Regions from separate parts of the Ruegeria sp. SAZD011 genome, predicted to be linked through region 2. Evidence: riboswitches for the same ligand, from Rfam matches in the RefSeq annotation. Region 2 holds a riboswitch; the other holds the start of a gene.

Region 1 (14,471 bases), on a different contig from region 2:
AGATGCGCCCCCCAGTAATCGGGATTGCGGCGATATGTGATGCGCCGGTTGATGTCGAAGCTGTCCAGCACATAAGGCGCCGATCCGATGCCCTGCTCCAGACGCGGTTCGTCCAGACGGCGTTTCTCGGGGTCGGCCATGAACCAGGCCTTGGAAAAGATCGGCGTACCCCCAACCTGGGTGATAAGCGCACGGCGCGGGATGTCCGGGGCGAAATGAAACTTGACCCGGTGCGTGTCCAGCGCCTCGGCCTTGGGAATGCGTTTCCTGACTGCCTCGGCATAGGATTTCAGCCCTTGCTCCAGCAGCAATTCGTGGCTGAACACCACATCTTCGGCGGTGATCGGCGTGCCATCGGAAAACCGCGCCTCAGGCCGAATGTTGAAAATCACCCAATCCTGGCTTTCGGGATATTCCAGGCTTTCGGCCACCAAACCGTAATAGGACGCCGGTTCGTCATAAGACGGCATCAGCAGGGATTCGTATTGATCCGCCGATCGCGCCGCCGCCCGTCCCTTGCGGGTGAACGGGTTGAGGTTGTCGAAGGTCCCGATCGCGGCATAACTCAGTTCGCCGCCCTTTGGCGCATCTGGATTGACATAATCGAAATGCGCGAACCCCTCGGGGTATTTCAAATCGCCGAATTCCGAGAACCCGTGGCTCTTGATGATCGTCTCCTCGGCCCGCGCAAGCCCTGCCAGTGCCAGCAGGACGATCCCTGCGACCAGCACCATTACAGCTGGCCGGATATCCAATGCTTTGGCACGGGTGGCGGCGCGGGGGCGTATAGTCAAGGCTCTTCCTCCGGGTTGGGTTGGCATATCCACCAATCTTGTTGCCGTTAGCTAATGGTCCAGCGTGGGGAGTTGCAAGTTTAGAATAGGTGAAGCAATCGTGAAGTCACGCCGACCAACGAAAAAGGCCGCTGCTCGGGGCAGCGGCCTTTGGTCAAAACCGGTCTATGTCGAGCGATCAGTTCGAAACGCTCTGCAGATAGGCAATCAGGTCAACCCGGTCGCCCTGTTTCTTGAGGCCCGAGAAGCTCATCGAGGTGCCCGGAACCGCCGCCGAAGGCTTGGCCAGGAATTCATCCAGCGCCTCGGGCGTCCAGTCTCCGCCGTGACCCTGCATGGCGCCGGAATAGCCAAAGCCGGCAACCGAGGCGACCGCACGGCCAACCACGCCATCCAGATGCGGGCCGGTGGCGTCTTCGCCATTGACCTTGTGGCAGGCGGCGCATTTCTTGAACACTTTTTCGCCCTTGGCGGCATCCGCCGAGGCCATCAGCTCTTCAAAGCTGACGGTTTCTTCTTCACCGGAGGCCTCTTCGGCTTCGGCTACTTCGATTGCATAGGCGGGCTCGTCGCCGTGGCCACCAACATGATAGACCGTCTCGGCCGCCCACTTGGCGAGAAGAAGCGCCAGGAAAGCGCCGAACAGGCCGGCAGCGGCCTTGGTAACTGTCATCGTGTCGAACATTGATCGCGAGTCCATTTCAGCTGTCTGGGCGGCTGTCTAAGGCTTCCCCTCGCAAGAGGCAAGGTATAGACACCGCGACCAAACGCCCAAAATGTAACTTGTTGCACGGAAACGACCCCATGACCCATCGCATCGCCTTTCAGGGAGAGCCCGGCGCCTATAGTCACGAGGCTTGTCGCAATGCGCGCCCGGACATGGAGGCGCTGCCCTGCCGCACCTTCGAGGACGTGATCGACGCGGTGCGCCGGGGCGAGGCCGAGCTGGCCATGCTGCCGGTCGAGAACACCACCTATGGCCGGGTCGCCGATATCCACCGCCTGCTACCCCATAGCGGGCTGCATATCATCGACGAGGCCTTTGTTCGCGTGCATATCAACCTGCTGGGTGTGCCGGGCGCGACGCTGGACGATATCCGCGATGCCCATTCGCACCTGGTGCTTTTGCCACAATGCGCGGGTTTCCTGAAACAGCACGGCATCACCGGTCGGGTCAGCCCAGACAACGCCCGCGCCGCGCGCGAAGTGGCCGAACGCGGCGACAAGACCCACGCGGCACTGGCCAGCGAACTGGCCGGCGAAATCTATGGGTTGAACGTGCTTGCCCGCCATATCGAGGATACCGACAACAACACAACGCGTTTCCTGGTGATGTCGCGCGAGACAGACGATTCGCGCCGCGGTGATTTCGGCATGATCACCAGTTTCGTGTTCGAGGTGCGCAGCATTCCCGCCGCCCTGTACAAGGCGCTGGGAGGATTTGCCACCAATGGCGTCAACATGACCAAGCTGGAAAGCTACATGCTGGATGGATCGTTCTCGGCCACGCAGTTCTATGCCGATATCGTCGGTCACCCCGAGGACGACAATGTGCGCCTCGCGATGGACGAGTTGAACCATTTCACCAACAATGTCGAAATCCTGGGCGTTTATCCCGCTGCCCGGCCCCGCAGCTGAAACAACCGCCTGACAGTTCGATTCGCAAAGGTGCCCGCTCAGCGGGCGCAGCGGCTTTCGATTTCCTTGGCGAATTCGGCCATCCGCAGCTTGAACCGGCGGGACATGTTCTTGCGCGCCAGTTTCAGCGATTGCAGAAACAGACGTGCCGAGAGGGTATTGGCCTTCAACTCGACAGAGAAACTCAAGCGGGTACGGCGCGGCGACAGCGCCAGCAGCTCGATCACAACATCGCCGTTGATGCCCTTGCTGTGACTGGCAAAGCGCATCAGCGACGGTGCGTCATACTGTTTCAACACCACATGCATCTCGCGCGGCTTACCGCGCAGACGAAACCGGGTGTCCCAGGCCATGCCTGCCCCGATCGGGGCGCTGGCATCGACGCGCTGCACCTCGACCCCGCGGCGCATGGCCGAGCGCTCAAAGGTCTCGAATTCCGAAAGGATGGCAAAGACTTGCGCCACCGGCGCCTCGATGTCTTCCTTGCTGATGAACTGCATGACCCCTCGCCGGTTGTGGTTTTTGCGCGAGTTTCCCCTTAATCCAGGGTGTCCGCAAGCCAGTTCTGCAACAGGAAATGCGCAATCGCTCCCTTGCGCGCGGGAAGCAGGCGCGGATGCTCGCCAGCAAAGGCCAGCATCATGTCGCTGCGACTGACCCAGATCGCATCCTCGATTTCCACCGGGTCGATTTTCAGGTCGCGCGACAGGGCCTCGCCCGCGCAGCCGAACATCAGAGAGGCCGGAAACGGCCAGGGTTGACTGGACAGATAGGTGACCGCGCCGACGCGCACGCCCGCCTCTTCCAGCACCTCGCGCCGCACGGCGGCCTCCAGCGTCTCGCCCGGTTCGACAAAACCCGCCAGCAGCGAATACATCCCCTCTGGCCAGCCCGGAGAACGCCCCATCAGCACCTGGTCGCCGTGTGTGATCAGCATGATTACCACCGGATCGGTGCGTGGGAAGTGCTGGCCACCACAAGCCGGGCAGCCGCGTTGCCACCCCGCCTGCGATATTTCGCTGCGGGCGCCACAGCGGGCGCAGAACCTGTGACTGGCGTGCCAGCCGATCACGGCCTTGGCCGTAGCGGCCAGTTCAGCATCGCGCGGGCTGAGCCGGGTCATGATCCGCCGCAACTCGGCAAACACCTGCCCCTCAGGCAAATCGGGGTGCTGCTGCTCGGAGCGGTCCACGAACCCGCCGAGCCCGGTCAGGTCCTGCCCCTCGGCCCCCCAGGCCGAAATGTCCTGTGCAAAAAGCGGCGCACCGGTGTCGTCCAGGCCCAGGAAAATCGGCGTCTCGGCTTCTCCACCCGGACCCTCGGTCACCAGCGGATGTGCCGGCGCCACCCAGGCCAGACGCTCCAACCGCTCACCTTCGACCAGCAGCTTGCCGCGCCACAGAAGCAGGCAGCGTGCTTTGGGGTCGGCGGCCATTTGCGCCTGCGCCATCGCATCACCGCGCAGATGCGCCGCCCGATCCAGACCCGAGCCTCCAAACGTGACCTGTTCTGCGGTTTTCATGCCTGCCCTCTCTCGACTTCGCCCTGACCGGCTCACCGGTGGCACAGGGCTGCCACGGCGGGCGGCGCAGATCAATCGGGAACTGCCCGCACTGACGCCGAAAAGAGACAGGGTTGACACAAATCGTGATCAACTAACACCTTGCCATGATACGGTTTTTTCTATTTCTGAATAGACAACTCTACCTATGGGAGAGTTTTTGCATTGACCGGGCAATGGAATTTGAATGGAATCTTCACATCAGGCCTTGTCAACGGATGCCGCCGCAGAGGACGGCGCTGCATTACGCGTCCGCCTGCTGGCGACCACCGACCTGCATATGCAACTGACGGGCCACGACTATTATGCCGACCGTCCTGACCCGTCCGGAGGGCTGACCCGGATTGCCCGGCTGATCCATGCCGCGCGGGCCGAGCCGGGGGTCGATCTGTGCATGTTGTTCGACAATGGCGACTGCCTTCAGGGCACCCAGATGGGCGATGTCTGCGCCAACAGTCCCGAGACCCCGCATCCGCTGATGCGGGCCTTTGCCTATCTCGGATATGACGCGCTGGGTCTGGGCAATCATGACTTCAACTTCGGGCTGGAGGTTCTGGACCGGGTGCTGGGTCAGGCACCCTGCCCGGTGGTCTGCTCGAACGCCCACCGGCTGGACAGTTCACCCTTGTGGCAGCGCACCGCGATCCTTGATCGCATTGTGCAAAGCGGATCGGTGCAATCCCGGCTCAAAATCGGCGTATTGGCTGCATTGCCTCCACAGACGGTGGAATGGGACTCGCACCTGCTGTCAGGGCGGATGCGCGTCGAGGGTATCGTAGATTCGGCACGTGAAGCAGTGGCCCGTCTCAAGGCCGAGGGCTGCGACCTGATCGTTGCGCTGGCACATTCCGGGCTGGCCGAACCCGGCGCGACGCCCGAGCAGGAAAACGCGGTGATCCCGCTTGCCGCGCTGGAGGGCGTTGATGCGGTGATCGCCGGGCATACCCATTTGCTGGTGCCCGCGCCCGATACCGGTTCTTACCCCCATACGCGGATGGCCGAAGGGCTGGTGCATGGCAAACCTGTCGTCATGCCCGGACATCATGGCTCGCATCTGGGGGTCATCGACCTCGATCTGAGGCTGGGAGCGAATGGCCGCTGGCGGGTCGAGCGGGCACAAGCCGCCCTGCGCGCAGCCGTTGGCAAGAAGGATGCGACCCTCGTACGCCTGCTGGCTGCCGATCATGCAACCACGCGCGCAGCCGCCAATCAGCCTGCCGGTCACTCGGACCAGCCGATGCACAGCTATTTCGCCTTCATTGCGCCCGATCGCGGTCTGGCCAAGGTCGCCGCCGCGCAGGCCGCTGGATTGCGCCCGTTTCTAGCCGGCACGGCACTGGCGGGGCTGCCCTTGCTGTCGGCGGTCTCGCCGCTCAAGGCCGGCGGTCGCGCCGGACCGGATCATTATACAGACGTGCCCGCAGGGCCGTTATCGATGCGCCACGTGGCCGATCTGCACATGTTTCCCAACGAGTTGAGGGCGCTAGTCCTGACCGGGGCGGAGCTGCGCGAATGGCTCGAGATGGCAGCAGGCGTGTTCCACAGACCCGGTGAGGCAGGTGGCGCCGACCTGCTGCGGGATGCCAGAGTTCCTGGGCACAATTTCGATATCCTCTATGGGCTCAGTTACGAAATCGACCTGTCAACGCCACCACGATACGATATCGGCGGCCAACTGATCTCGGACCGGAACCATCGAATCGGCGCCCTGTTTCACGACGGCAAGCCCGTCGAAGAGGGACAGAAGCTTGTCGTCGCGCTGAACAATTACCGCACCAATGGCGGCGGTCATTTCCACATGTTGGACAATGGGCTGCCCGTTTCCCTGCCGGGATTGCGGATACAGGCCGTCTTGCGCGACTACCTGTCCGGGCACCTGCCCCGCGATCCGCTTGAGGACGCGCCCCAGCCCTGGCGATTTGCCCCGCTGCCGGGTCGGGCCGCCATCCTGCGCACCGGGCCACGCGCCCGCGAGCACCTGGACGAGCTTGCCGGGCGCGACATCACCGATCTCGGTCTGGATGACGACGGGTTTCTCTGCCTGCGCGTCGGGCTTTGAGATCTTGTCATCCCGGCCCGACCTGCCTATATCGGGACGCGAGAGGTTGGCGCGGGCGAGCGCCTCGCCAACCTGGTCAGGTCCGGAAGGAAGCAGCCACAACGAGTCCCGCTTGGGTCGATGTCCAGCCTCTCACTTGCTCCGCCGCGCCTGCGGCACTTGGAACCCTTTAGACTGCGGAGGGATGTATGATTGTAGCAAAGACCCTTCGGGCAGTGCGGTTCTGACGACTCACACCCCTGCCTGAACCCGTTCCGGTCGGATGCGCGTGCGCCATCCGCCCGTCTTGCGTTCTTTCGCAACAGGCAGACCGATGTCTCTTACACTCCCGGACCTTGGATGGTCCTCTTTCTTTGCCGCGCAGGCCGCGGCCCATTCCGGCTGTACGCCCTATCGCCTGACAGCCATTCACCGCAGCACCCTGACCGGATTGTCGCCCGAGGGCGATCATACCCTGATGACCCCACCCGACCAGCCGACCGGCACCTTTGCCGCGGGCGATTGGGTCCTGGCCGATCCCGAGCACCGCGTCCGGCATCTGCTCGACCGGCGCAGCCTGTTGAAACGGCGCGCCGCCGGTACCGGGGCCGAGGCGCAGTTGATCGCGGCCAATGTCGACGTTCTGTTCATCACCAGTTCCTGCAACGCCGATTTCAACCTGCCCCGGTTGGAGCGCTATCTGGCGCTTGCCCATCAGGCCGGGTGTTATCCGGTGGTGCTGCTGACCAAGGCCGACACCTGTACCGCCCCCCGCACCTATGTCGCGCGGGCCGAGGCGCTGGCGCCGTTTCTGACGGTGCTGGCGGTCAACGCGCTTGATCCTGCCGATCTGGATCAGGTCCTCTCATGGTGCCCATCCGGCCAAACCGGGGCGCTGGTGGGCTCATCAGGCGTGGGCAAGACCACGTTGATGAACGGCCTCACCGGTACGCAGGAGGCCACGGCCGGTATCCGCGAGGACGATGCCAAGGGCCGTCACACCACCACCGCCCGCGCCCTGCGGCGGATGGTCAACGGCGGCTGGCTGGTCGATACACCGGGCATGCGGGCCCTGCGCCTGCTGGATGCGGGCGACGGGATCGACGAGGTGTTTCAGGACCTTTCGGACCTTGCTGCCAGCTGTCGTTTCTCGGATTGCGGGCATGACAGCGAACCGGGCTGCGCCATCCAGGCCGCGATTGCGGTGGGAACGCTGGAGCCTGCCCGCCTCGACCGCTGGCGCAAGTTGCGGCGCGAGGATGCGCGCAACTCGGAAAGCGTGGCCGAAGCACGCTCGCGCGACAAGGCGTTTGGCAAGATGGTCCGCGCGGTGATGCGCGATAAGCAGGGCCGAAGCAAGGGCTGACCAGCCCCGGGATCGCCCCCGCCTCAGGGGGCGATCAGCCGAGGCCAAAGCGCGGCGTTGCGCCGGGCAAAGGCACCCAGATGGCCGATCTCGCGGACCCCGTGTTCCTTTGGCCGCAACAGGTGCCGCCGCGCGGTGTCGCCATAAAGGTCAGCCAGACGCCAGACACATTTGGGTGGGATCGTGTCGTCATCTTCGCAGGCAAAGAGATCGACCTGCGCGCCCGACCGGCCCCAATCGGGTTTCGGCAGGCGGGTGCCTGTTTCGGGCAGATAGGCGCCGGGCGTGGTGCACCAGCGCCGCCATTCCCAATAGACGCCGGGCGGCAGGTCGGTGCCAAAGCCAATCGCCCGCCCCGGCAGATAGCCCAGTGTCTTGACCAGCAGGGGCGCATGGCCGAACCAGAACAGCCGTGCCAGCGCCTGATAGGGCCAGGGGTGGTCCGAGTGATGCACCAGCCCGGAACAGACGCAGATCATGCGCGCGATGGGCTCGATGCCCGTTTGCAGCGGCCCCAGCATGCCGCCCACCGAATGGCCGATCACCCAGAGCGGCAGGCCGGGAAACCGGCGCTGCATTTCGGTATAGGCGGCGGGCATGTCAATGAGCGCCCAGTCGGACATGGTGGCGGTCGAGGCCGCAAGCGGCCCCCGCAACGAATGCCCGAAATCGCGATAATCATAGGTCAGGCAGGCCATGCCCCGCTCGGCCGCCAGCCAGGAGGCGAAATGCTGGTAATACTCGCGCGGCACCCCGGTGGCGCTGTTGATCACAACTGCAACCCGGGGTGTGCCCGCGGGGAGATAGAGCCGCGCCGAAAGCTGCGCCGACCCGGCGGGGAAATGAAAATCCTCGACCCTGACAGATGACTGCATATCCAGCATTGCGATCTCCAGATGAGCTAGACCGATTGGTCTATTTCTCACGTCTGGACCAATCGGTCCAGAGCTGTCAATATCCCCGGCACATGACCCAACGTCCGCTTCCGACCAAAGACCGCCTGATCCGTACCGCCGCGCAGCTGTTCCAGCGCCGGGGGTATCACGGTGTTGGATTGTCCGAACTGCTGGCCGAGGCAGAGGCGCCCAAGGGCTCGCTCTATCACCACTTCCCGAACGGCAAATCCGACCTGGCGCTGGCCTCGGCGACCTGGGCCTCGGATCAGATGCTGCGGCTAATCGCGGCCTCGTTTGAACCGGCCGACAGTTTCCATGACGGGATGCAGGTGCTATGCGGCAAGGTCGCGAAACTATTCGACAAATCGGGCCAGTGGGATGGCTGCCCGATTTCGTCGACCCTGTTCGAAGGGCCGGACAATGCCGCGTTTCGCGCCCATGCCCGCCACCTGTTCGAAGGCTGGATTACCGAGGGTGCGCATCACGCCAGACGCTTTGGGCTAACCGATCCGCAAAAGACCGCCGAGACCATGTTCATCCTGCTGCAAGGCGGCTGGATGCTGGCCCGGGCCCGGCAATCCTCGGACGTGCTGCGCCGCCTGCCCGAGATGTTGCCGCGCGCGGATTAGAGCCGGTTGGTGCTGAACGTGTCGCAGCTTGCGACCCGGCCACTTTGATAACCGCGTTCGAACCAGGATGCCCGCTGCGCCGAAGTGCCGTGGGTGAATGTATGCGGTTGCGGCACCCGGCCCGCCTGCCGTTGCAGCCGGTCGTCGCCGATCATCCGGGCGGCGTTCAACGCCTCTTCCAGATCACCGCGTTCCATCAGACCCCGGACCGAGCGCGCCCAGACCCCGGACAGGCAATCGGCCTGCAATTCCAGCCGCACGGTCAGGGCGTTGGCCTCGACCTGCGAGGATTGCCGGCGGGCCTGATCCAACTGACCCAGAATGCCCAGCTGATTCTGCACGTGATGGGCCACCTCGTGTGCGATCACATAAGCGGCGGCGAAATCACCGCCTGCCTGGAGACGCCGGGCCAGGGTGGCAAAGAAATCAGTGTCGAGATAGGCCTTTTGATCGGCGGGGCAGTAGAATGGTCCGGTCGCGCCCGAGGCGCCGCCACAGGGGCTGGAGGTGACCTGAGAGAACAGCACCAGCGTCGGCGGGATGTAGTCGCGGCCAAGCTGGTCGCGGAACACCGTGCCCCAGACATCCTCGGTCGTGGCCAATACGCGCGAGACGAATTCGCCCGCCTGCCGCTCTTCGGCGGTCAGTTCCTTGGGTGTGCTCTGGCTCGGGCCCGGCTGTTCGGTCAGGAACGGGGTGACGTCGATGCCGGTAAAGGCGCCGATCACCAGAAGCAGCAGCACCCCGCCGATACCCAGCCCGCGCCCGCCGATGGCCATGCCGCCGCCACGTCGCCCGCGACGATCCTCGACATGCCTGCTGCCGCGTACCCCTCTCAACCGCATAACGGCACCCTTCTTCAGCCTGACTGCTCGATACCGACACTAGCATCCCGCCGCATGTGGAAAAACACGGCACGAACACCCGGCTTGACTCCGGCCCGCAACACCCGCTACCGCTGAGGCGATGGTTCCCGGTGGCACATGCGCCGGGATGAAAAGGGAACACGGTGCGGCCCTCTGGCGACAGGGGACCAATGCCGAGACTGCCCCCGCAACTGTAAGCGGTGAGCGATGCCGAAATGCCACTGGCCCTCCGGGCCGGGAAGGCCGGCAAAGCCCGGACCCGCAAGTCAGGAGACCTGCCATCGCAACCGTAACTCGAACCCGGGCGGGGTGTCCGGACGGGATGCCTAGGCCCTGATCGGCCGGTCCCCGACACCCTGTTCCGCCGCGCGGAGGGCGCAGGATGATCTGGACGACTAAAACGCATGAATTTGCCGCAACGCTCTGTCGCCGAACCGGCAGGCCCTGCCCGGCGCTGTCGGCATTGGCCGAGAACCTAGCCCGAGCGCTGCGGCAGGCTGAACCGATGACCGATGCAGGTTTCGCGATAGAGGGGCATTGCGAGATGCCCCCGTGTGGAGCAGGTTGCATGGCCCGCTACGCCGCTTCGCACAGCCGGATCCGCGTGTTTTGCGGCGTCGACGAAGACACCGCCCTGCCGCATCTGAATCGCTTTGCCGATGCGCTGATGGCTCCCGACGGAGCGGGATTTGCCGCCGGGCTAGGCCCGGTACCATGCGCCATGGCCGAGGCCCGCCCCCGCTGCGTCCACTCTGCTGCGACAGTGCAAGCAACGGCCTGAAGGATCAGTCCCGGATAGCACGGCCTGCCAGCGCCCAGTCCATCTGGGCGTCGGTTTCCACCGCGCAGGGGCGGACCGACCGCAAATGCGCCAGCGCCGCCTTCGGCTCTTCGCCCGTCTCGATCATCAGGCGCAACGCCGCCATGCCCGACCGGCCACAGCCGCCCTTGCAATGGATCAATACGCGCCCGCCGCCGTGCAGCGCATGCCGGGCCGATTTGCTGATCGCCTTCCATTTGATCTCGGCATCACGACCAGGCACTCCGAAATCATCGACCGGCAGATGAGCCCAGCGGCAGGCGCGACTCTGGACATCAGCACCAAAATTACGCGCACCGTGCTGCAACATTTCGACCTCGGTCGTCATCGAGATCACCAGCCCGGGCGCCCAGGACCCGATCAGATCGACATCGCCGGAATAATCGCCCGACCGTCCCGGCAACTGGCAGATCGCCAGCGTGCCGCCGCCGACTTGCAGCGCATAGAGAACCAGCTGCGCCATCTGCGGTTTCCCCTTCCGAATGATCCGCGCCACAGGGCACACACATTCGGCCCCGATGGCAGAATGCCCCCTGACGCAGCCGTATCGCAAGCCAAGATGCCTGCGCGTGGGAAAACAGCACTGGACCTGTGTCACCGGTTGTCTATGCGCACCTCGATCTGGCTTGGGCTCAGCCCCTGAACCCCCAGCAGATGCGCGACCGGAATGCCGCTGATCAGGACCAGGGTGCCGTTGTGGTCGCCAAGCTCTTGCAGGCTGACGGGAGAGGTGCCATAGGATCCGGGTCGCAGCAGTTCGGCATCGCCTTGCACGCTCAGCCCATCCTGTCCGGCGATGAAAACCGTGATGGTGATCAGATCATAGCCATTAAAGACGCCGCTATAGGTCTTGCTCACCACCTTGTCGGCGCCTACGCCGGTGGTGACAAGATCGCCCTCGTCCACGATCAGCGTGTCCTGGCCACATAATCGCTCGACGGGAGCAAGAGGGGCATCGATGCTCCGATGGGTCCGATCAATGCACGCAAGGGAAACAATCACGCAAGCGGTGGACCTTCGCCACGCTGCCCGGTACCGTCTGCGCACGTAGAATCCAGTCCCGATGAAAGCTACCAATGTCCGACGCCTCTCCGACCGCCTATCAGGTGCTGGCCCGCAAGTACCGGCCCGAGACCTTTGCCGATCTGGTGGGGCAGGACGCGATGGTGCGGACGCTGAAAAACGCCTTTGCCGCCGACCGGATCGCGCAGGCCTTTATCATGACCGGCATCCGGGGCACCGGCAAGACGACCACCGCGCGGATCATCGCCAAGGGAATGAACTGTATCGGCCCGGATGGGAATGGCGGGCCGACCACCGAACCTTGCGGGACATGCGAGCATTGCGTCGCCATCATGGAAGGCCGCCATGTCGACGTGATGGAGATGGACGCCGCCAGCCGTACCGGCGTGAACGATATTCGCGAGATCATCGACAGCGTGCGCTATCGCGCCGCCAGCGCGCGCTACAAGATCTATATCATCGACGAAGTTCACATGCTGTCGACGAGCGCGTTCAACGCGCTCTTGAAAACGCTCGAAGAACCGCCCGCGCATGTGAAATTCATCTTTGCCACCACCGAGATCCGCAAGGTGCCGGTAACGGTGCTGAGCCGCTGCCAGCGGTTCGACCTGCGCCGGATCGAACCCGAGGACATGATCGCGCTGATGCGCCGGATTGCCGATGCCGAAGGCGCGCAGATCGCCGAGGATGCGCTGGCGCTGATCGTCCGGGCCGCGGAAGGGTCGGCGCGGGATGCGACCTCGCTGCTCGATCAGGCGATCAGCCATGGCGCGGGCGAGACCAGCGCCGAGCAGGTGCGGGCGATGCTGGGGCTGGCCGACCGTGGCCGGGTGCTGGACCTGATGGACATGATCCTGCGCGGCGATGCGGGCGCGGCCCTGACCGAGCTGGGCGCGCAATATGCCGAAGGCGCCGACCCAATGGCGGTGCTGCGCGACCTGGCCGAGATCACCCATTGGGTATCGGTGGTCAAGATCACGCCGGATGCCGCCGAGGACCCGACCGTATCACCAGACGAGCGCGCGCGTGGTCGGCAGATGGCGGATGCGCTGCCGATGCGGGTGCTGACCCGGATGTGGCAGATGCTGCTGAAGGCGCTGGAAGAGGTGGCCGCCGCCCCCAACGCGATGATGGCCGCCGAGATGGCGGTGATCCGGCTGACCCATGTGGCCGATCTGCCCAGCCCCGAGGAACTGATCAAGCGGTTGCAGGATGCGCCGCCGCCGCCGAACCCCGGCGGCGGGGGGCGTGGCGGTCAGGCTGCCCCGGTCTCTAACGGGGTAAGCGCCAGCTATGCGCCCGCCCCGCGCGGCGGCGGCGGTGGGCCGGTGGCGGCGCTGGCACAGGATGCGCAAACCGCGCTGGCGCGGTTTCCCACGTTTGAACATGTGGTCGAGCTGATCCGCGCCAATCGCGACGGCAAGCTTTTGGCGGATATCGAGATGGATCTGCGACTGGTCAGTTATCAGCCGGGCAGGATCGAGTTTCAGCCCACCGAGCGCGCACCCAGCGACCTGGCGCAGCGGCTGGGCAGTGCGCTGCAACGCTGGACCGGCAATCGCTGGGCGGTGAGCGTGGTGGCGCAGGGCGGCGGCAAGACCATCGACGAGGTCCGCAACGCCGAGAAATACGCGCTGGAGGAAAAGGCGCGCGAACACCCGCTGGTGCAGGCGGTGCTGGCGCAGTTTCCCAAGGCGCGGATCACCCATATCGAGACCCCCGAACAGCGCGCCGCCAAGGTGGTGACCGAGGCGCTGCCCGAGGTCGAGGATGAATGGGATCCGTTCGAAGACGGCTGAGCGCCGCCTCTCGAACGCGGAGCGCCGAGAATTTTCGACGAAAATTCTCGTGGTCGTCCGCGGCGATCGTCGGCGCGCTTCAGACGAGCGTCTTTTGCATGGTGATCGAAGTGGGCCGATCGTATCCGGGATGCGCGGTTTTACCAGTCTGGACAAAACCAAGCCGGGCGAAGGCGGCGTGGTTCTCCACCAGTTCCACCCGCGTTTCCAGTTCGACAACCGGCAGACCCAGCGCCCGGGCGCGGGTCTCGGCCTGCGTGACCAGCCGGCGGGCCAGCCCTTGCCCTCGAAATCCAGCGTCCACCGCAAGCTTGCCGAGATAGAGCCGCCCGGGTTTGGCCGTCAGGAAAACTACCGCCAGCGGGGGTGTTCCCAGCGCCCAGATTTCGTGCCGTGCCGCGTGATCCGCGACTGCCTTCTCGGTGAGTCGGTGCATTGACGAGGGCGGGTCGATCCGGCCATCCATGAAGGCGAAGCTCTTGCGGATCAGGCTCAGAATCGCCCCGATCTGCGGGCTATCCGGTGCGACCCGGTAGGGGGCGAGGTTCACAGCGAAGCCTCCGGGCGGAAATCCTCGGGGATGCTGTCGCGCCCCTCCAGCACCAGATCGGCCATCACCTGGGCCACCTTGGGCGCCATGCCGAAGCCGATCTTGAACCCGCCATTGGCGATGAACTGGCCGGGATAGAGCGGATGCGCCCCCAGCATCGGCGCGCGCGAGCGCGAGCGCGGGCGCACGCCCGCCCAGCGCTCGATCACCTCGGCACCGTGCAACAACGGCACCGCCTGCATTGCGCGGTCCAGAACCGCGTCCAGTGCCGCATCGGTGCCGGTAGGGTCATCGTAATCGCGTTCCGAGGTGGATCCGATTGCCAGCGTGCCATCCGCGTGGGGCACGATATGCACCGTATCGGCAAAAAGCTGCGGCGCCTGTCGCCCGGCATCGAAGCGCAACAGCGCCGCCTGGCCCTTGACCCCGGTCCCCACGGTGCGCCCCTGCGCGCGGTTCAACTCTTCCAGCCCGGCGATGCCGGTGGCATG
Region 2 (14,471 bases):
GGCGCTGTCGCGGCGCAGGCGGCGGGTGCCGATATCGTGGTGGCCGAAGGGTCCATGGGCCTGTTCGACGGCGTCGCCAAGCCGGGCGAAACCGGCCACGGGTCGAGCGCCGAAACCGCCCTGCGCATGGGCTGGCCGGTGGTGCTGGTCCTTGATGTGGGCGGACAGGCGCAATCGGCGGCGGCGACCGCGCTGGGGTTCCGGATGTACAATCCCGACTTGCCCTTTGCCGGAGTGATCCTGAACCGTTGTGCCAGCCCCCGGCACGAGCGGCTGACCCGGCTGGGGATGGAGCGCGCGGGCCTGCCGGTTCTGGGCGTGCTGCCCCGGCGCGGCGACCTGACCCTGCCCGAGCGGCACCTGGGTCTCATTCAGGCGGTGGAACATCCCGACCTGGAGGCTGCCATCGCGGGCTATGCCGCGTTCCTGCGCGAACATGTCGACCTGGAGGCGATCAAGGGGGCAGCGGCCTCCTCAGGCCCCAATGGGCCATCGTCGACGGCGCTGCCGCCGCCCCCGGCCCAGCGCATCGCATTGGCGCGGGACTCCGCGTTCTCGTTCACCTATCCGCATCTGCTGGAAGGCTGGCGCGCGGGCGGCGCCGAGATCCTGCCGTTTTCGCCACTGGCTGACGAGGCCCCCGCACCCGATGCCGATCTGGTCTGGCTGCCCGGCGGCTATCCAGAACTGCATGCGGGCACACTCGCCGCCGCCAACACCTTTCGAGCGGGGCTGAGACGACATGCCGAAACCCGGCCCGTGCATGGCGAATGCGGCGGCTACATGGCACTGGGTGAGGCGCTGATCGACAAGGATGGCACCCGCCACCGGATGGCGGGTCTGTTGGGCCTCGTCACCTCGTATGAAAAGCGCAAGTTCAACCTGGGTTATCGCCGGGCCGAACTGCTGGCGCCCCTGCCCGGCTATGGCACCGGTGCCACCCTGCGCGGGCACGAGTTCCACTATTCCTCGATCCTGGAGCAACCCGACGCGCCGCTGGCCCGTGTGTTCGATGCCGAAGGCGTCGAGGGGCCGCAAACCGGGTCCGTGCGCGGGAATGTCACCGGCACCTTCTTTCACCTGATCGCAGAGGCGGGATCATGAGCGGCTTTGTCTCCTTTGTCGGCTCGGGGCCGGGCGACCCGGACCTGTTGACGCTGAAAGCGGTGGATCGGCTGGGCAAGGCCGATGCGGTGCTGTTCGACGATCTGTCGAGCGGTCCGATCCTGACCCATGCGCGCGCGGATGCCGATCTGGTAGGGGTGGGCAAACGGGCGGGCCGCGCCTCACCCAAACAGGACCATGTGAGCCGCCTGCTGGTGGATTATGCCCAGACCGGCGCGCATGTCGTGCGGCTGAAATCCGGCGATGGCGGTCTCTTTGGCCGGCTGGAGGAGGAACTGGTCGCGCTGCGCGCGGCCGGGATCGGATACGAGATCATCCCCGGCATCCCCTCGGCAGTGGCGGCGGCGGCGGCGGCGGGCATCCCGCTGACCCGACGACTGACCGCGCGGCGGGTGCAATTCGTCACCGGCCATGACGTCAGCGGGCAATTGCCCCCCGACCTGAACCTGCCCGCGCTGGCCGATCCGCAGGCCACCACGGTCGTATTCATGGGCAAGCGCACCTTTCCACTGCTGCTGGATGCGCTTGAGGCGCATGGCCTGCCACGTTCAACGCCTGCGCTGATGGCCGAAAGCGTCTCGACCCCTGAACAGCGCCTGACCCGCGCCACCATGGGTGAACTGGCCGAACGGCTGGCAGCGGAGATCGGCACCGCCCCTGCCCTGATCCTTTATGGTCCGCTGGCGGAGTTCGGCGATGACTGAGCTTCTCCTGATCGGAATCGGCACCGGCAATCCCGACCATATCACCCGCGAAGGCATCGCCGCCATTCGCGCCGCCGATCTGATCCTTATCCCGCGCAAGGGGGCGGGGAAATCCGATCTGGCCGGGCTGCGCGAACGCATCATCACTGACGCCACCGACACGCCGCCGCAGATCGCCTATTTCGACATCCCCGCGCGCCGCGCCGAGGATGGGTATCTGAAGGGTGTCGACGAGTGGCACGATGCCATCGCCCTGCGCTGGCAGGCGGCGATGGAGGACCACCCCGACACGGCACGGGTGGCGCTGCTGATCTGGGGCGACCCGTCGCTCTATGACAGTTCGCTGCGAATCGCGGCGCGGCTCGATCCGCAACCCAGGTTACGGGTGATTCCCGGCATCACCGCGCTGCAGGCGCTGACAGCGGCGCATGGCATTCCGGTCAACGAATTGGGGGCACCGTTCCTGGTCACCACCGGGCGGCGCCTGCGCGACGAAGGCTGGCCGCCCGCGGTGGATACCGCGGCCGTGATGCTGGACGGCGAATGCTCGTTCCAGGCGCTGGATATGTCCGATTACCACATCTGGTGGGGCGCCTATGTGGGCATGGAGGAACAGATTCTGGTGGCGGGACCACTGGCCGAGATGGCGGGCGAAATCGTCGAAACCCGTGCCCGTGCGCGAGCCGATCACGGCTGGATCATGGATATCTATCTTTTGAAAAAGCGCGGAAACTGACCGGAAAGGTCGCAAATGACGATTGCGCCGGATGCGCGTTCGCGGCTAAATGGAGGGGTCTGGTCCTGCCGGAGCAATCCGGATGCTAAGAGGGAATTTGGTGCGACCGCCCGTCGGTTCAGGCCAAAGCCGCCCCCGCGACTGTAAGCGGTGAGCCTCTGTTCAACCAGCCACTCCCGGGTTCGCTCCGGGGGGAAGGCGAACAGAGGCACCGACCCGCGAGCCAGGAGACCTGCCAGACAGGTAATGAAACACCGGCCGTCGGGTGCGGCGGCAAGGAGGAAATGACATGACGACCAAAACACTCAAGGCATCGGCCACCGGTTCCGCGATCCTGCCGGCTCTGTTCGCCGTGATCCTGGGCCTGGGCATCGTGACCCTGGCGGGCCATGTGCAGGCATCCGCGCTGCATGACGCCGCCCACGACGTGCGCCACGCAACCGGCTTTCCCTGCCACTGAACCATGTTCAGTCGCATTCTGACCAGCGCGTTGTTCGCTGGCGCTGCAGCAGGGCTGATTGCCGCCTTGCTGCAGTTTCTGTTCGTGCAGCCCGTGTTGCTGCATGCCGAGTTGTATGAAACCGGCGAACTGGTGCATTTCGGCGCCGAGGCGGTAAGTGCCCAGCCCGACCTGCCCGGCATGTTCGCCGATCCGATGCGCGATGCGCTGACGGTCGTTTTTGCAATGCTCACCTATACCGGCTATGCGGTGGTGATGGTCGCCCTGATGTCGGTGGCCGAGGGGATGGGTCATGCGGTCACCGCGCGCGCCGGTCTGCTCTGGGGTCTGGCCGGGTTCATCACCTTTCACTTCGCCCCGGGACTGAGCCTCGCGCCCGAGGTGCCCGGTGTGTCCTATACCGATATCACCGCCCGCCAGATCTGGTGGACCGCGACCGTGGCCGCAGCGGGTATCGCCATGTGGCTGATCGCCTTTGGCGGCAACCTGATGGCCTATGGCGCCGCCGCGCTGCTGTTGATGGCGCCGCATCTGATCGGCGCGCCCGAGCCTGACAGCTTTGCCGGCCCGGTCCCCACCGAGTTGGGCGCGCTGTTTGCCGCCCGCGCCTTTGGTGTCGGGATGGCGGCCTGGGTGCTGCTGGGTGGCTTCGCCGGATACTTCTGGCAGACCGAGAGCAAGCGCGCCGAAGCGCACGCCTGATCCGTCAACTCATATGCCCCGCCGGACCCATCCGGCGGGGTTTTCCTTTGCTAGGAGACTGATATGTCCCGCTCTCTCGCTCTTTTCGCCATCGGCCTTGTCTTTGGTGGCGGCGCCGGTTTCGTCACCGCGGCGGCCTATGGTGTCACCTTTGACGGTCATGATCATGGCGACACGGCCCAGCATGGCGCCCATGACGTGGCACAAGGCGGCCATGACCACGCCCAGGCCACCCATCTGCCCGCTGGCCCCGACGCACCCGGTGTATCCGTGGCACTGACCCGCGATCCGATGTCGGGCTGGAACCTGCATGTAAGCCCGCAGAATTTCCGCTTTGCCCCCGAAAACGCCTCGGCGAGTGACGTGCCGGGCGAAGGCCATGCCCATGTCTATGTCAACGACGTGAAACTGGCCCGGCTTTACAGCGAATGGATGCATATCCCCGACCTGCCCAAAGGCCCGGTCGAGGTGAAGGTCTCGCTGAACGCCAACAGCCACAGCCCGCTGATGGTCGATGGCACCCCGGTCGAGGCCGTGGTCACGGTTCAGGTGGAATAGGCCGGGATCCGCGCCAGAAGGCATTGCCGCAACCGTCCACAGGGGCGGGCATCGGCAATCCAGCCTTCGGGGCTGTCCAGATAGACACGGCAGGTGGCGGCGATATCGTCGGCATCCGCCACCACGTCGAGATCCGAGAACACATAGCTGGCCCGCCCCGGCCCCTGAAGAGCCAGTGCCACCGGGGTGGCGCAGGCGCCGAAACAGGCATGCTCCATCAGCTCCACCCGCCCGCTCAGCCCAGCGCGCTTCAACGCCTCGGCCACGGCGGCCCGCTCGGCCCCTTGGTCACGGTCCCGCTCACCCTGGCAGCTGGAGCAAAGGGAAAGGCGCATGTCGCTCATGGTGTCTCCTTGATCGGTGCGGCAGATGTGGCGCATCGGGTCCGCCGAGGCAAGCTCAACGCGCCATTTGCGCGGCCTCTATCCGCAGCGCATCCAGCACCCCCGCGACCGAGGGCGACAGGCTGGCAGATTTGCGCATCGACACCCCCACCGGCCCGATCGGGATCGGCACCTGCCAGTCGACCCGTGACAGTGTTCCGGCGCTGATATCGTGGCGCGGCACATGCGCGGGCATCACCGCCAGCATGTCCGACCCCACCAACAGGCCCCGATTGGCCAGATACGACACCGATTCCACCGCATAGGGCGGCGCACCACCGCCCAGATCGACAAAGACCTGATCCAGCTGGCGGCGCAGCGTGGTTTCCGCCGGTGGCAGGATCCAGGGGTATTCCATCAGGTCGGTCAGCTCGGGCGCGGCAAGGCGATGCACCGGATGGCCGGTGCGGGCGACACAGATCACCTCTTCGTCGAACAGACGTTCCTGCACGATCTCGGCCCGGTGCCGGTGCATCGGCAAGCGCCCCACCACAAGATCGACATCGCCCGAGCGCAGCGCCGGCATCAGCACCTCGTTGGTGCCCTCGACCAGTTTCACCACCAGCCCGGGCTTCTCGGCCAGAAGCCGGGTCAGCACGCGGGGCAGAAACTCGGCCGAGGCGGCCAGCAGCGTGCCCACCACCACGCGCCCGCCATTGCCCTCGTTCAGATCGTCAAGTTCCTGGGCTGCATGGGAAATCTGCGCCAGGATCAGCTTGCCATGCCGGATCAGCGCCGCCCCGAACACGGTGGGCACCATGCCGCGATTGGTGCGGTCGAACAGCTGCACGTCGAAATCCAGCTCCAGATCCTTGATCAGCTTGGTGGCGGCGGGCTGGGACATGTTCAGCGCCTGCGCCGCATGCAGGATCGAATGCCGCTCGCCCACGGCGACCAGCAGGCGCAGCTGTTTCAGCTTGAGCCGGGTCAACACGCGCTCGACGATGCGGATCTGGGTGCGGTTCATGAGATTCGCGATATCACGAAGCGTGGCTATCGGTCAAAGCGATAGCCGGATCGCCGCGCCGCGCTGTCGCAGCGCCGCCAGCAGGCTGAGGGCGGTCAGCGCCGAGGAGCGCGGATTGCCCGGCAGCGGCAACCCCTCGATCTGAAACCGGAACCGGCCAAAGGCGCCCTCGGCCGCGATCTCGTGGATATTGGCGGCGGCGCCCGGATCAGCGATCAGCTCGGCCCGGGTGGCGTCCAGCCCGGCCCCGGCCAGCGCCACGGCGGCGGCCACGTTGGCGTTTTTCGGATAGGCCTGCGCCGCCGCGCGCGCGGTGCCGGTGAAATGGGTGGCGGGTGCGGTAAGCGTGTCCAGATCCAGCACCTTTTCGGCGCGGCTGCCGCGCCAGCCCTGCGGCGGCTTGCGCCCGGTATAGGTGACCTGCAAGCCCGTCCCCATCGCCGCCGCCGCCAGCGCATCCAGCGCCCCGATCGCCCCCGAGGCCAGGCACAGCCTTGCCCCGCCAGCGCGGGCGGCAGCCTCAAGCTCGGCACAGAACACCGCATCGGCCAATGCACCGACCGAGACGGTCAGCACCTCGACCCCCGCGCCCAGCGCCGCCACCCCATGGGCGCGCAGGCCGGAATGACCGGCGCAATCGACCAGCAGGTCGGGCCGCTCGGACAGGCCCTCCAACACCTGCGCAACCGGCACGCCCAATGCGGTGCGCGCGGCCTGCTCTCGCCCGGCGCGACACAGCGCCCCGGTCAGCCTGACGCCTTCGGGCAGATGCGCCGCCACATGGGCGGCAATGGGCCCGTGCCCGATCAGTGCTATCCTCACCCTGTCCCCCTTTGGCCAACTGCCCCATAGTTTCCACATATCAGCATGATTGTGATATGCCGATTGCGGATAGCAGGATGCAATTTCGCGATTTGTGCCCACCCGGCCGGGCTTGCAGGATCGAGGCACCCGCCACCGCAACCGAGACCCCCGTGACCCGATCCGCACCCTATACCGGACAAGCGCTGCCCCGGCGCGAGGACCCCCGCCTGCTGCGGGGAGAGGGGCAGTATACGGGTGATATCCATCTGCCTGGGGCGCTGCATCTGGCCTTTCTGCGCAGTTCCCATGCCAGTGGACGGCTTGACGCTTGCAACGTGACCGCGGCGCGCGCGATGCCCGGCGTGGCAGCGGTGCTGACCGCCGCCGACCTCGGCGCACTGGGCAGGCTCGAGGTCAACCCGGTGCTGCCGCTTGACCATGCCACGCCCTATCCGATCCTTGCCGGCGACACGGTCTCGGCAGTGGGTCAGCCCATCGCGGCGGTGCTGGCCGAAACACCGGGACAGGCGCTGGACGCAGTCGAGGAGATCTGGGCCGAGATCGAAGAGACCCCCTCCCCACCCTCCGAACTTATGGCCATGCAACATTGGCAAAGCGGCGATCTGGCGGCAGAGTTTGCCCGCGCCGCCCATGTGGTCGCGGTCCGGATCGCGCATCCTCGCCTTGCCCCCAGCCCGATGGAGCCGCGCGCAATCGCCGTCTTGCCCGAGGGCGGCGGCCTGACCGTCTGGCTGTCCACTCAGACACCGCACCGGGCGCGGGCCGACCTGGCCCGTATCCTGTCGCTCAACCCCGAACACCTACGGGTGATCGCCCGCGATGTGGGCGGCGCCTTTGGCATGAAGGCCTCGCTTTACCCCGAGGAGGTGCTGGCAGTCTGGGCCGCGCATCATCTGGGCCGCCCGGTGCGATGGACCGCCACCCGCAGCGAAGAGTTCCTGTCGGCCACCCATGGCCGGGGGCTGACAAGTGAAGGCCAGCTTGCCATTGACGGTGACGGGCGGTTTCTGGCGCTCAAGGCCCGCGTCGAGGCACCGCTGGGCCACTGGCTGCCCAATTCGGCGCTGATCCCGGCCTGGAACGCCGCCCGCATCCTGCCCGGCCCCTATGACATCCCTGCCACCGATCTTGGCACCAGCGCCCGACGCGCCCATACCGCGCCCACCGGCATCTATCGCGGCGCCGGCCGCCCCGAGGCCTGCGCGCTGATGGAGCGTCTGGCCGATGCCGCCGCCCGCGCCACCGGCCTTGATCCCGTCGAGATCCGCCGCCGCAATCTGAACCGCTTGAACGGCCCGCGCGACCTGCCCGCGGGCCGGGTCGAAGGGGCCGATTATGCCACGGCACTCGACCGCTTCCTGACGCTGGCCGATTACCCCGCCTGGCGCGCCCGGCGCGACACCCTGCGCGCCGGCGGCGCATTGGCCGGGATCGGCCTCGGCTTCTATGTCGAACCTTCGGGCAAGGGCTGGGAAAGTGCGCGCGTGACCCTTGAGGCGGGGCGCGCCACCGTGGAATTTGGCGGCAGCAGCCAGGGCCACGGGCGCGAAACCGCGCTGGCCCAGATTGCCGCCGACGCGCTGGAGCTTTCGCCCTCCGATATCACCGTGCTGCATGGCGACACCGCCACCTGCCCGGCGGGCATCGGCGCGCTGGCCAGCCGCAGCACCCCCATCGGCGCCAGCGCCGTGCTCGAGGCCTGCCGCGAGATCATCCGCCGCCGCGACGCGGGCGAAGGTGAACCGATCTCCGCCGACACCGTCTATACCGCCCCGGGCGAGGCCTGGGGTCATGGTTGCTACCTCGCCGCGATCGAGATCGACCGCGACACCGGCGCCCCGCAGCTGACGCATATGGCCTCCCTCGACGATGCCGGGCGGCTGATCAACCCCATGCTGGCCGAGGGGCAGGTGATGGGTGGCTTTGCCCAGGGCCTGGGTGAGGCGATGATGGAGGCGCTGCATTTCGACGAGGGCCAGCTCCTCACTGGCTCGTTCATGGATTACGCGATGCCGCGCGCGGATGACCTGCCATCACTCACCATCCACAAGACCGAAACCCTCGCCACCACCAACGCGCTCGGCGCCAAGGGCATCGGCGAGGCCGGCACCATCGGCGCCCCGGCGGCGATCCTGAACGCCGCGCTGGACGCGCTGGCGCCGCTGGGGGTGACCGATCTGCAAATGCCGCTTACCAGCCTGTCGCTCTGGCAGGCGATCACCGATGCAAGCAAGGAACCCCAGACATGAAATACGCCAAGAGCGAGGCCAAGGACCATGCCCACGAACATATGCGCGGCATCTGGGCCGCCGCCCTCAACCCCTTTGCCGAGGATCTGTCCTTTGACGAGGCCGGTTTTCGCCGCAACATCCGCCACTGGGTCGATGATCTGGGCATCGAGGGCCTCTTCATCTGCGGCAAACAGGGAGAGTTCTTCTCGATGTCGCTGGAAGAGCGCAAGCGCAACCTCGAGGTTGCGGTCGAGGAATGCGCCGGGCGCACGGGCACCATGATGTCGGTCTCGGACCAGAATTTCGACACCGTGCTGGAACTGGCCCGCCATGCCCAGGACGTGGGCGCCGATTACATCGTGGTGCATGCACCCGTGCTGCATTTCGTGCATGACCGCGACGCGCTGCTATTTGAATACTACAAGGCCATCAGCGAGGCGGTCGATATCGGTATCGCCATGTGGAGCCATCCTGACAGCGGTTACCTGATGAGCCCCGAACTATGCGCCCGCATCGCCGATCTGCCCAATGTGGTGGCGATCAAATATTCCGTCCCGCGCGAGATGTATGCCCGCCTGACCGAACTGGCGGGCGACCGGATCCAGGTCTCCACTGCCTCCGAGGAGGAATGGTTCGACAATATCGTGGAACTGGGCTGGCGCCTTTACCTCTGCTCCTCGCCGCCCTACCAGCTGCAAACCGCAAACGACCGGCGCATGCATGACTATACACAACTGGCCTTTGCCGGCCAGATTGACGAGGCACGCGCCATCCGCGACAGCCTCGACCCGGTGCGCCAGGCAATCAAATCCACCAAACCGGGCGGCAAGCCGCAGGCGCATGGCAAATACTGGCAAGAGCTGCTGGGACAGACCGGCGGGCGGGTGCGCTTTCCCATGCAGGAGCTGACCGAGGCGGAAAAATCCGCCACCCGCGCTGCCTTTGAGGCCTGCGGGCTGCGCCTCTGACCCTTCATTTCGCTGAAAATACTCCGGGGGAGTCGCGCAAGGCGCGACGGGGGCAGCGCCCCCTCCCCACCCCCGCTAAAGCAGAACCTCGATCAGGTTTGGCCCCGCCTCGGTAAATCCCCGCTCCAGCGCCTGCGCAAAATCCTCGGCCCGCTCGACCCGGATAGCAGGCACACCAAGGCTTTTCGCCTGCCCGACCCAGTCGATGGCGGGCCGTTCCAGGCTCAGCATGCCCAGCGCGCGCGGGCCGGGGTTCATCACCCCCACGCCCGACAATTCGCCCAGCAGGATGCGATAGCTACGATTGGCCCAGATCACCACGGTGATATCCAGCCCCTCGCGCGCCATGGTCCACAGCGCCTGCGGCATGTACATGGCCGAGCCATCGCCGGTCAGCGTCATCACCTTGCGGTCCGGGCAGGCAATGGCGGCCCCGATAGCGGCGGCCAGGCTGTACCCGATAGAGCCGCCGCAATTGTTGATCCATGTATGCGGCGCGGCGCCCAGCGTGGCGCCGTGAAAGGCGCGGCCGGTGGTCACCGACTCGTCCAGCACGATGGCGCCTTCGGGGATGTGTTGGCCCAGCACGGCGGCAACGCTCTCGGGCGTGTTGGGGCCGCTGACCGACCCCCGCGCGACAGGCGGTGCAACGACCGGCGCGGCAACCGCAGCGCCCACCGCCTGTTCCAAGCCCGTCAATGCGCCATCCAGATCGGCGGCCCAATCGGCCAACGCGATGATCTCGGCCTCGGGATGGGTCAGAACGGCGGGCTTGCCCGGATAAGCGAAAAAGCCGATGGGTGGCCGCGCGCCCAGCAAGACGATGCGCCGAAAGCGCGCCAGCGCCTCCAGCGCCATGTCGATCGGATAGGGCACGCGCGCCACCGGCACCCGACCCGCGCCGCGCTCCATCCGCGCATTGGCCCATTCCGACAGCAGCATGCAGCCGGTCGCCGCCGCGATGCGGCCCGCACGTTCCAGGTTCTCCTCGGTCAGCGCGCCGCCCCCGAGCAGCAGCAGGCTGTCCGGCCCGCTCAGCGCGGCAGCCGCCTGTTCCAGTGTCTCGGCCTCAACCGGCGCGCGGGCAGGCACAGGCAAGGCGGATGCGACCTGCCCGCCCGGGGTCCAGGCAGTATCCGAAGGCAGGATCAGCGTCGCCACCTGTCCCGGTGCGCTGCGCGCCGCCTGCACCGCGCGGGCTGCATCGCGCCCCACATCCGCCGCAGACAGCGACGTCTCGACCCAATGCGACACCGGCCGCGCCAGCCCCTCGATATCCGCGGTCAGCGGCGCGTCCAGTTCCAGATGGCTGGCCGCGTGCTGGCCCACGATATTGACGACGCCCGACCCGGCCTTCTTGGCGTTGTGCAGGTTCGAAATACCGTTGGCCAGTCCCGGCCCCAGATGCAGCAGCGTCGCCGCCGGTTTGCGCGCCATCCGGTAATAGCCATCCGCCGCCCCGGTTGCGACCCCCTCGAACAGCGCCAGCACCGAGCGCATGCCCGGCACCTGATCGAGCGCCGCCACAAAATGCATCTCGGAGGTGCCGGGATTGGTGAAACAGGTATCGACCCCGCTTTGCAGCAGGCTTCGCACCAGGCTTTCGGCGCCGTTCATTTCGCTCATCACCCTCACTCCTCGCAATTGGGGCGAGCCTAGGCGGCGCGCGGCGTCACGTAAACGGTGCACGATATCGTGAGCAGCGGGGAGCGCCGAAATCTGGCATCAAGGGTCCAGCAAAGGAGAGACCCGCCATGCGCCTTGCCATCCTCGCCCTGATCGCCTGCCTTGCCCTGCCTGCACTGGCGGGCGACCTGAGCCCGCGCCCGGGCTGGGCGGTGCACGCCACGGCCAAGACCCATGCGCAACTGGTCGAGGATACCCGTACCGCGATCACCGCAAACGGGTTGGGCATCGTTACCCAGGCAGGCCCGACCGAGGCCGCCGCGAGGCGCGGCATCACCATTCCCGGCAACCGGGTCATTGGCGCCTTCAACAACGATTTCGCTGTGCGGATACTGGCGCTGTCCACCGCCGCGATGATCGAGGCACCGATCCGTTTCTACGTCACCGAAAATACCGATGGCACCGCGACACTGGGCTACAAACTGCCCTCGCAGGTCTTTGCCCCCTATCTGGACGAGGGTGGCGATGAACTGGCCACTATTGTCGCCGAGTTGGACGCGCGGTTTGCGGCCGTGGCGGCGCAGGCAATCACCTCACAGTGACGTGACCCCCCTTGCCTTCGGGCGCAGGCTCCGCAATCTCGGCCAGAACCCATGCCAGTAACGGAGCCCCACCATGTCAGACCCCCTTCCCCGCGCCGCCGACCTGCTGGCCCGGCGGCTGTACGAGGCGGGCTGCCGCCATGCCTTTGGCATGCCCGGCGGCGAGGTGCTGACGCTGGTCGATGCGTTGGACAAGGCCGGGATCGCCTTTCACCTGGCCAAGCATGAGAATGCCGCAGGTTTCATGGCCGAGGCGGTGCATCATCGCGACGGCGCGCCCGCGATCCTGCTGGCGACGCTGGGGCCGGGGGCGATGAACGGGGTCAATGTGGTGGCCAATGCGTTGCAGGACCGGGTGCCGATGATCGTGCTCACCGGCTGTGTCGATGCCGACGAGGCGCTGACCTATACCCATCAGGTGATGGACCATGCCCAGGTGTTCCGCCCGATCACCAAGGGCAGTTTCCGCCTGACCGCCGAAGGCTCGGATATCATCGCCGACAAGGCGGTGTCGCTGGCAATGCAGCCCCGGCCCGGCCCGGTTCACATCGACGTGCCGATCGGCGTGGCCGATACCCCGGTACGCGAGACAAGGCGGCGGCGGCTGAGCCCGGCGGCCCCGGTGGCGCCCGGAGGCACCTGTCTGGAGACCGCCCGTCGCTGGGTCGCCGAGGCACGGCGCCCGCTGGCGGTGATCGGCCTCGACGTGCTGGCGGACAACTCGAAATGTGTCCTGCAAGCCTTTCTGGAACATTTCGAAATTCCCTTTGTAACCACCTACAAGGCCAAGGGTATCCTGCCCGAGGATCACCGCCTGTGCCTCGGCGGCGCGGGCCTGTCGCCGCTGGCCGACAGCCACCTGCTGCCGCTGGTGCAGGCCGCCGATCTGATCCTGTGCCTGGGCTATGACCCGATCGAGATGCGCCCCGGCTGGCGCGAGGTCTGGGACCCCGAAAACCAGCGGGTGATCGACATCTCGGCGGTGGTCAACGACCACTACATGCATCAGGCCGGGATCAACATCGTTGCCGATACCGGCGCCACGCTGGAGGCCATCGCCAAGGGGACGACCGGGCATGCCACCTGGCCCGCGGGCGAACCGCAGGCGGCCCGCGCCGCGCTGGCCCGCGCCTTTCCGCAGGACGAGGTCTGGGGCCCCGCCGCCATCATCGCCGAGACCCGCGCCGCCCTGCCTGCCGGCACGCTCGCCACCGCCGACAGCGGCGCCCATCGCATCCTGCTGAGCCAGATGTGGCGCTGTGACGAGCCGCGCGGGCTGATCCAGTCCTCGGGCCTGTGCACCATGGGTTGCGCCCTGCCGATGGCGATTGGCCTCAAGCTGGCCGCGCCCGACCGCCCGGTGATCAGCTTCTCGGGCGATGCCGGGTTCCTGATGGTCGCCGGAGAACTGTCGACCGCCGCCGAGATGGGCGGCAACCCGATCTTTCTGGTCTTTGTCGATGCCAGCCTGTCGCTGATCGAGCTGAAACAACGCGGCCGCCAGTTGCCCAATCGGGGCGTCGATTTCGGGCATCACGACTTTGCCGCCATCGGTCGCGCCTTTGGCGGGCATGGACACACCGTGCGCTCGCGGGCAGAGTTGCGCGCGGCGCTGGAGGCGGCGCAGGCAGCGGACCGCTTCACGGTGATCGCCGCCGAAATTGCACGAGGGGATTACGATGGCCGGATCTGAACAACCCAAAGGGCCGCTCGACGGGGTGCGCGTGCTGGACCTCAGCCGCATTCTGGCGGGACCGACCTGTACCCAGCTGTTGGGTGATCTGGGCGCCAATGTGATCAAGATCGAGAACCCCGGCTCGGGCGGTGACGACACCCGCCAATGGGGGCCGCCCTATGTGACTGATGCGGATGGCAATCCGAGCGATTTGAGTGCCTATTTCATGGCTGCCAACCGCAACAAGAAATCGGTGGCGCTGGATATCTCGACGCCCGAGGGGCAGGCACAAATCCGGCGTCTGGCAGCACATGCCGATATCCTGATCGAGAATTTCAAACCCGGCGGGCTGGCCAAATACGGGCTGGATTACGCGAGCCTCGGCCCGGAATTTCCGGGCCTTGTCTATTGCTCGATCTCGGGCTTTGGCCAGACCGGCCCCAACGCCTCGAAACCCGGTTATGACCTTATGGCCCAAGGGTTTGGCGGCGTGATGTCCCTGACAGGAGAGCCCGAGGGCGCCCCGATGAAGGTGGGCGTGGGCATCGCCGACGTGATGTGCGGCATGTATGCGACCGTGGGGATCCTCGCCGCGCTGCATCACCGCCAGCGCACCGGCGAGGGCCAGCATATCGACCTGGCGCTGGTCGATGCGCAAGTGGCCTGGATGATAAACGAGGGCGTCAACTATCTGACCAGCGGCGCCCTGCCCCAGCGGCGGGGCAATTCCCATCCCAACATCATGCCCTATGACGTCTACGCCACCAGCGACGGTCATGTGGTGCTGGCGGTGGGCAATGACAGCCAGTTCCGCCGCTTCTGCGGCTTTCTCGGCCTTGGCGCGCTGGCGGACAACCCGCGCTTTGCCACCAACCAGGCGCGGTTGCAAAACCGCGCCGAACTGGATGC

Evidence for each region. Region 2 has a riboswitch for cobalamin ahead of AC2FLM_RS04075 (CbtB domain-containing protein). Riboswitches for the same ligand answer to the same signal wherever they lie in the genome.
Region 1: it holds a riboswitch for cobalamin, as region 2 does, so the genes downstream of both, AC2FLM_RS13470 (hypothetical protein) here and AC2FLM_RS04075 (CbtB domain-containing protein) in region 2, are expected to answer to the same signal.

Annotation. Positions count from the first base shown of each region.
Region 1 is NZ_JBXWQU010000026.1:46,023-60,493, forward strand. It holds gene AC2FLM_RS13415 (extracellular solute-binding protein) at 1-821, opposite strand, end outside; gene AC2FLM_RS13420 (c-type cytochrome) at 973-1,479, opposite strand; gene AC2FLM_RS13425 (prephenate dehydratase) at 1,599-2,432, shown strand; gene AC2FLM_RS13430 (SRPBCC family protein) at 2,471-2,932, opposite strand; gene nudC (NAD(+) diphosphatase) at 2,971-3,954, opposite strand; gene AC2FLM_RS13440 (5'-nucleotidase C-terminal domain-containing protein) at 4,181-6,052, shown strand; RNA gene ffs (signal recognition particle sRNA small type) at 6,092-6,190, shown strand; gene rsgA (ribosome small subunit-dependent GTPase A) at 6,366-7,397, shown strand; gene AC2FLM_RS13455 (alpha/beta hydrolase family protein) at 7,421-8,281, opposite strand; gene AC2FLM_RS13460 (TetR/AcrR family transcriptional regulator) at 8,365-8,922, shown strand; gene ypfJ (KPN_02809 family neutral zinc metallopeptidase) at 8,919-9,767, opposite strand; cobalamin riboswitch at 9,873-10,085, shown strand; gene AC2FLM_RS13470 (hypothetical protein) at 10,357-10,569, shown strand; gene AC2FLM_RS13475 (protein-tyrosine phosphatase family protein) at 10,574-11,071, opposite strand; gene AC2FLM_RS13480 (hypothetical protein) at 11,203-11,514, opposite strand; gene AC2FLM_RS13485 (DNA polymerase III subunit gamma/tau) at 11,685-13,430, shown strand; gene AC2FLM_RS13490 (GNAT family N-acetyltransferase) at 13,510-13,980, opposite strand; gene AC2FLM_RS13495 (NAD(P)/FAD-dependent oxidoreductase) at 13,977-14,471, opposite strand, start outside.
Region 2 is NZ_JBXWQU010000014.1:182,084-196,554, forward strand. It holds gene AC2FLM_RS04060 (cobyrinic acid a,c-diamide synthase CobB) at 1-1,104, shown strand, start outside; gene cobA (uroporphyrinogen-III C-methyltransferase) at 1,101-1,829, shown strand; gene cobF (precorrin-6A synthase (deacetylating)) at 1,822-2,565, shown strand; cobalamin riboswitch at 2,609-2,819, shown strand; gene AC2FLM_RS04075 (CbtB domain-containing protein) at 2,855-3,025, shown strand; gene AC2FLM_RS04080 (CbtA family protein) at 3,029-3,727, shown strand; gene AC2FLM_RS04085 (hypothetical protein) at 3,791-4,285, shown strand; gene AC2FLM_RS04090 (DUF1636 family protein) at 4,273-4,629, opposite strand; gene AC2FLM_RS04095 (LysR substrate-binding domain-containing protein) at 4,685-5,635, opposite strand; gene AC2FLM_RS04100 (aspartate dehydrogenase) at 5,669-6,496, opposite strand; gene AC2FLM_RS04105 (xanthine dehydrogenase family protein molybdopterin-binding subunit) at 6,610-8,709, shown strand; gene AC2FLM_RS04110 (dihydrodipicolinate synthase family protein) at 8,706-9,659, shown strand; gene AC2FLM_RS04115 (acetolactate synthase large subunit) at 9,735-11,285, opposite strand; gene AC2FLM_RS04120 (DUF302 domain-containing protein) at 11,414-11,887, shown strand; gene AC2FLM_RS04125 (thiamine pyrophosphate-binding protein) at 11,961-13,580, shown strand; gene AC2FLM_RS04130 (CaiB/BaiF CoA transferase family protein) at 13,567-14,471, shown strand, end outside.